Regions from separate parts of the Streptomyces sp. NPDC058240 genome, predicted to be linked through region 1. Evidence: riboswitches for the same ligand, from Rfam matches in the RefSeq annotation. Region 1 holds a riboswitch; the other holds the start of a gene.
The links. Region 1 has a riboswitch for cyclic di-AMP ahead of ACFVX4_RS09515 (NlpC/P60 family protein). Riboswitches for the same ligand answer to the same signal wherever they lie in the genome.

Region 1 (3,401 bases):
AGGTACTGGTCGGGGTCGGAGGAGAGCGCCAGCTGCACGGACGTGCCGAGGCCGCCGGTGCGGTACTGCGCGGCGGCGAACGAACCCAGCGCGTCGCGCGAGGCGTTGAGGCGCTCGGTCCTGCGGGCGGCCTCGTCGCGCAGGGTGTCGACGGCGTCCTCCGCGGCGGCGGCCTTCTCCTTCGCGCCGTTGTACTGCTCGGTGGCGACCTCCGCGTCGTGGTACAGCCGGTCCACCTCGGCCTTGACCTGGGCGGGGGTGCGCTGCGGATCGGCGTGCGCCGGTCCGGGCAGTACCGCGGCGGTGGCGGCCCCGGCGAAGGCGAGGGTCGCCGCGGTGCGGGCAGCAGGGCCGGTGTACGGGCGCTGCCTGGGTTTTCGATGCGCTGCCACGAGGGCGTGCGTCCTTCCTGACGACTGCCCGCCGGGGGCTACCGGCGGGCCCGCCCGATCTCTCGGCGGGGCGACCGGTGCGCCGTCCGCGTACGGAGTGGCGGTGAAGCCGGTCACCTGCTCAGGGACGCTAAACCCGGGGCACGGGCAGGAGTCGTAATGACGCTTATTGTCTGAATTTGGCGTGGCAATGTCGTCGAGTGATCAGAGAAATTGCACCAGAGTCAGGCAATTGGTACAGGCGCGAGCGAAGTGGTCGGGAAGGTGTACCTGCCTGTCGAGTGGTGATATGGCCAGGGCTAGGCTGCGGCCTCATGGACGTACTCATTCATGTCTTCGTCGCCCTGCACATCATCGGTATCGCCTCCCTGCTGGGCGGTTTCCTGACCCAGATGAAGGCGATGGGCGCGGGCACGGCCCGGTTCGTCCCGGCGATGCTGCACGGTGCGCTGACCATGCTGGTCACCGGTGTCGCGCTGGTCGGGCTGAACGAGGCCGACGGCAACCACGTGAACAACATCAAGATCGGCGTCAAGCTGCTGGTCCTGGTCGTCGTCCTCGCGCTCGTCTACATCAAGCGGGACGACGAGAAGGCCGACAAGGGCGCCTTCGCGGCGGTGGGCGGGCTGACGATGCTCAACATCTTCATCGCCACGCTCTGGACCTGATCCCGCCGTGCGGCCCCGGTCCCCGGCCGTCCGGCGGCCGGGGTGACGGTGCGAGTCGCTACGCCGGTCGCACGCTGCCGTAGATCGGCATGTAGTAGATCGACTCCTCGCGCACGTTCGCCCCGGGCTTCGGCGCGTGGATCATCATCCCGTCGCCCTTGTAGATGCCGACGTGGCTGATGTCGTCGTAGAAGAAGACGAGGTCCCCCGGCCGCAGATCCGCCGTGGCGACCCGGGTGCCGATCTTGACCTGGTCCCACGTCGTCCGCGGGATGTCCACGCCCGCGGACTTCCACGCCGCCTGGGTGAGTCCGGAGCAGTCGTACGACGCCGGGCCCGTCGCGCCCCAGACGTACGGCTTGCCCAGCTGGGCCCTGGCGAAGGCGAGGACCTTCTCCGCCTTGGTGGTGGCGCTGCTGTCCGAGCCGGTCCCGGTGCCCGTGCCCGTACCGCCCCCCGACTCCTTCGCGGCCTCCTCGGCCTTGCGCTCGGCCTCGGCCTTCGCGGCGGCCTGCTGCTTCGCCAGCTCCTGCGCCTTGCGCCTGGCCTCCGCCTCCTTCTTGCGCTCGATCGCCGCGAGCCGCGCCTTCTCCTCGGCGGTCAGCTTCGACAGCAGCGTGCGCGCCTCGCCCAGCTTCTTCTGGACGTTCTGCTTGCTGGTGCGCAGTGTGGTCTGCGTCGTCGTCAGCGTCTCCAGGCTCCGCACCGCTTCGGCGCGCTTCTTCGACGCCTTGGCCTGCTGTGTACGGAAGTCCGTGATCGCCTTCTGCTGCCGGCTGGTCATCCGGTCCATCAACTGGCTCTGGTCGAAGTACGACTGCGGGTCGTCGGCCAGGAAGAACGTGGCGCTCGGCGTGATGGAGCCGCTGCGGTACTGCGCGGCCGCGTAGGTGCCGAGCGTCCTGCGCGCGTCGTTGAGCCTGTCGGCGCGCTTCGCCACGTCGTTCAGCAGGGCGTCGACCTTGGCGCGCTGGGTGGCGGAGGCTTCCTTCGCCTGGTTGTACTGCTGGGTCGCGGTGCCCGCCTGCCGGTAGAGGTCGTCGACCTTCTTCTGGACGTCCTCGACGCCGGGCTTCGGATCCGGGGCGGCCATGGCGCTCTGCGTGGAGAGCAGGGTCACGGACGCCAGGGCCGCCGTGGTGAGCCCGACGGCCGGTGCGGTGGTGCGCACCCGGGTGCGCGGTTTGCGATGCGACGCCAAGGCCGGCATCTCCTTCCGTGGACCGCCTACCGGGTTAGCTGTCGGGTTCGGGCGGAACGGAAGGCTGCCCTACGGTCCGAGTGGGGGATAAGGACCGATTCACCCCGGTACTGCGTGTGGGTCCCCGGTTCCGAACTCCCGCGGGGGCAGCCCGGATTCGGCGGGGGCGCCCGCTCGGCGTGGTTCGCCTCAAGGGGGTACGGGCCGCCCGGTCGAGCACGCTAGCCAACCCATGGTGCTGCTGTGAAGGTTGATGTTCGATATGCCCGATACATTTTCGTGACCTTGCCGCGGCGGGTGGTGGAGGCCCGGAATTCCTTACGTGGAGTGGGTGCTCGATCCCTCTGCGTGTCCGGTGCGCTGTGTGCGGTTGGTCATGCGGCCTCCGGGTGTCGGTGGAGCGGCCTAGACTCGACAAGCGATGAGCAGCCTCTTTGACGACAGCTTCCTGGCCGGCCTCCAGCACTCGGAGGAAGAGCCCCCGCCGCCCCCCGAGGACTCCGCACCCGAAGCGGTGCCGGAGGACCTCTTCGCGGGCGTGTTCGACGGGCCCCCGCCGCCCAGGGACGCCTACTACCGCGACGGCGCGCACCGCCCCGTCATCGACTCCGCGGCGCTCCTCGACGGGCTGAACACCGAGCAGCGCGCCGCCGTCGTCCACGCGGGATCCCCGCTGCTCATCGTCGCCGGGGCCGGCTCGGGCAAGACCCGGGTGCTGACCCACCGGATCGCCCACCTCCTCGCCGAGCGCGGGGTGCACCCCGGCCAGATCCTGGCGATCACCTTCACCAACAAGGCCGCGGGCGAGATGAAGGAGCGCGTCGAGCAGCTCGTCGGGCCGCGCGCCAACGCCATGTGGGTCATGACCTTCCACAGCGCGTGCGTACGCATCCTGCGCCGCGAGTCCAAGCGGCTCGGTTTCACCTCGTCGTTCTCGATCTACGACGCCGCCGACTCCAAGCGGCTGATGGCCCTGGTCTGCCGCGATCTCGACCTCGACCCGAAGCGCTTCCCGCCGAAGTCGTTCACGGCCAAGGTCTCCAACCTGAAGAACGAGCTGATCGACGAGGAGACCTTCGCCGGCCAGGCCGCGGACGGCTTCGAGAAGACGCTCGCCCAGGCCTACGCGATGTACCAGTC
Region 2 (3,401 bases), on a different contig from region 1:
GAGTGCGAGAGCGGCGGCGCGTGGAGTGCGGACTTCGGGAACGGCTACTACGGCGGCCTGCAGTTCTCGCCGGAGACCTGGAAGGCGTACGGCGGTGAGGCGTACGCGGAGCGCGCGGACCTCGCCAGCCGGGCGCAGCAGATAGAGGTGGCCGAGAAGGTCCTGGATGACCGGGGCCCGCGGGCCTGGCCCAGCTGTGCGGTCATCTCCGGCCTCGCGGTGGACGGGACGCCGCCGGGGGTCGACCCGGGCTCCGTTCCCGCCGACGACCCGACCGGGAGCGCGAAGCCGGCTGACGACGCGTCGGCGGACCCGTCCGACGACGCCACGCCGTCCGGGAGCGCCTCGGACGGCTCGGACGCCGTGGACGGTGCGGACGGCTCGGACGGGGCCGACAAGCCGTCAAGGAAGGCCTCGCCGTCCCCGAAGCCCTCGGCTTCGACCACTCCGTCTCCCGGAGCGTCCTCCGGTGCGCCCCGTGACACGTCCGATTCACCCGACTCGTCCAGTGATGCGGGTGGCAAGCACCGCGGCGCGCCGGCCACCGCGGGGAGTCGCGACACGGACGGCGGCGGCCGTGAGTCGGGCCGCCACGCCTCCCGTGGCGGCAACGGCGCGCGCGACACGGCCGAGCCGGCGGCTGACGGCGCGTACACCGTCCGGCCCGGCGACAACCTCTGGTCGATTGCTGATGCACAGAAGGTTCCCGGAGGCTGGCCCGCGCTCTATGAGGCCAATAAGGGTGCCGTCGGCTCCGACCCGGACCTCATCCTCCCTGGCCAGAGCCTCGATCTCGATGTGAAGGCCCAGTGAGAGCAGTCTGATAATCGACTAAAAGCACCTCAAAAATCGGGGTAGTTCAGGGACCTATGTCCGCTTATGCGTAAGTGAGACATGGGTCTCTTTGCGTCAACTGGCGTGTCGCGCCTGGGAGGCCCTTCCGCATCACGTCCCACCTGCGGAAACGACGGTTCTTCAGATGCAAGTACGGGTTGATTGTCCGATGTGTCCATCTTTGAATGTGAGGGTTGCGTATGTTTACGGTCGGAACCGCTCGCACCGCGGGCCCCGTCGACCGTCACGCCGAATCCTGCCGTCGGTCGAAGGGAACAGACGCGTAAAGCGCCGTAGGCAGGAGCGGGGGACCCAGGTAAGCGCCGGGCCCGATCGTCGAAAGACGCATCAGGACCGGCTTGGGGTGAAGTCGCGTGCTAGGACGTGCGACCGGGCAACTCACTTGGCCCGAACCCGACAGCTCACCTCGTAGGCGTCGGTGAGGAGAAGTTCCATGCTGCTTTCCAGCAAGGGCAAGCACCGCCGCCCGTCCAAGGCCGTCCGTATCGCCACGCTCGCCGGTGTCGCCGGTGCCGCCGTCGCCGTGCCCCTGATGGGTGCGACCAGCGCCTCCGCCGCCTCCGTCGCCACCTGGGACGCCGTCGCCCAGTGCGAGTCCGGCGGCAACTGGTCCATCAACACCGGCAACGGCTACTACGGCGGTCTGCAGTTCTCGCAGTCCAGCTGGGCCGCCGCCGGCGGTACGCAGTACGCCGCCCGTGCCGACCTGGCCACCAAGGCCCAGCAGATCGCCACCGCCGAGAAGCTCCTCGACATGCAGGGCCCGGGTGCCTGGTCCTGCGCCGGCGCCGGCAACCTGACCAACGACGGTGTCGACCCGGGCGTCAGCACCGGCTCCTCCTCGAACTCCACCGCGAGCTCCGGCGCCTCCGAGCAGCAGAGCGCCCCGGCCGCCCCGAAGCAGCAGTCGCAGTCGGCCCAGCCGAGGCAGAGCGAGCGCACCGAGGCCCCCGCCGCCTCCCGCTCGGAGCGCTCCGCCGCCCCGCAGGCCGAGTCGAAGAAGACCGTCACCACCCCGACCGGCGAGAAGGTCAAGAAGGGCGACGGCGAGTACAAGGTCGTCTCCGGCGACTCCCTCAGCAAGATCGCGGCCGACCACAAGGTCGAGGGCGGCTGGCAGCAGCTGTTCGAGCTGAACAAGGACATCGTCAAGAACGCCGACCTGATCTACCCGGGTCAGCAGCTGCACCTGACGAAGTAGTCGAGGCTCTCTCCTCCCCGAGCACCCCGGCCCGGCGCGCATTCCCCCGTACGCGCCGGGCCGGGGTTCGGCCGTCTGTGCTCGGGGGAGCGCCGGACCGTTCAAGTGTTGTAGTTACTGGCCAGTAAATTTCTGCCTGTTTGCCCGCCAATGTGCGCCCTCGGGTCCTTTTTCGTCCCAGGGGTCGGGCGGTCGTCGGGCTCAGCGGGCCGGGCCGGTTAGGCTCTTGTCGCAAGGCCAAAGCGACCCTGCACAACCAGCGTCATATCCCAGAAGGAGATGCCTCGTGCCGTCCATCGACGTCGTCGTAGCCCGGGAAATCCTCGACTCCCGCGGAAACCCCACGGTCGAGGTAGAGGTCGGCCTCGACGACGGCAGCACGGGCCGTGCTGCCGTTCCGTCCGGCGCCTCCACCGGTGCGTTCGAGGCCATCGAGCTTCGCGACGGTGACCCCAACCGCTACCAGGGCAAGGGCGTCGAGAAGGCCGTCCTCGCCGTGATCGAGCAGATCGGCCCGGAGCTCGTCGGCTACGACGCCACCGAGCAGCGGCTGATCGACCAGGCGATGTTCGACCTGGACGCCACCGAGAACAAGGGCTCGCTCGGCGCCAACGCCATCCTCGGCGTCTCGCTGGCCGTCGCCCACGCCGCCTCCGAGGCCTCGGACCTGCCGCTGTTCCGCTACCTCGGCGGCCCGAACGCGCACCTGCTGCCCGTTCCGATGATGAACATCCTCAACGGCGGTTCGCACGCCGACTCCAACGTGGACATCCAGGAGTTCATGATCGCGCCGATCGGCGCGGAGTCCTTCTCCGAGGCGCTGCGCTGGGGTGCCGAGGTCTATCACACGCTGAAGAAGGTACTGAAGACCAAGGGTCTTTCGACCGGTCTCGGCGACGAGGGCGGCTTCGCGCCGAACCTGGAGTCCAACCGCGCCGCCCTCGACCTCATCGTCGAGGCCATCAAGGAAGCCGGCTACGCCCCCGGCAAGGACATCGCGCTCGCGCTCGACGTCGCCGCGTCCGAGTTCTACAAGGACGGCAAGTACGAGTTCGAGGGCAAGTCCCGCTCGGCCGCCGAGATGACCGAGTACTACGAGGAGCTCGTCTCCGCGTACCCGCTGGTCTCCATCGAGGACCCGCTGTACGAGGACGACTGGGCCGGCTGGAAGGTCATCACCGACAAGCTCGGCGCCAAGGTGCAGATCGTCGGCGACGACCTCTTCGTCACCAACCCGGAGCGCCTGGCCCGCGGCATCGAGGAGGGCTCCGCCAACGCCCTGCTCGTCAAGGTCAACCAGATCGGCTCGCTGACCGAGACCCTGGACGCCGTCGAGCTGGCCCAG

Region 2: it holds a riboswitch for cyclic di-AMP, as region 1 does, so the genes downstream of both, ACFVX4_RS13445 (transglycosylase family protein) here and ACFVX4_RS09515 (NlpC/P60 family protein) in region 1, are expected to answer to the same signal.

Annotation. Positions count from the first base shown of each region.
Region 1 is NZ_JBHVWT010000003.1:363,201-366,601, forward strand. Features, by position in the region: gene ACFVX4_RS09505 (NlpC/P60 family protein) at 1-392, opposite strand, end outside; gene ACFVX4_RS09510 (hypothetical protein) at 707-1,060, shown strand; gene ACFVX4_RS09515 (NlpC/P60 family protein) at 1,119-2,270, opposite strand; cyclic di-AMP (ydaO/yuaA leader) riboswitch at 2,269-2,434, opposite strand; gene pcrA (DNA helicase PcrA) at 2,683-3,401, shown strand, end outside.
Region 2 is NZ_JBHVWT010000005.1:307,832-311,232, forward strand. Features, by position in the region: gene ACFVX4_RS13440 (transglycosylase family protein) at 1-813, shown strand, start outside; cyclic di-AMP (ydaO/yuaA leader) riboswitch at 1,114-1,285, shown strand; gene ACFVX4_RS13445 (transglycosylase family protein) at 1,289-2,056, shown strand; gene eno (phosphopyruvate hydratase) at 2,343-3,401, shown strand, end outside.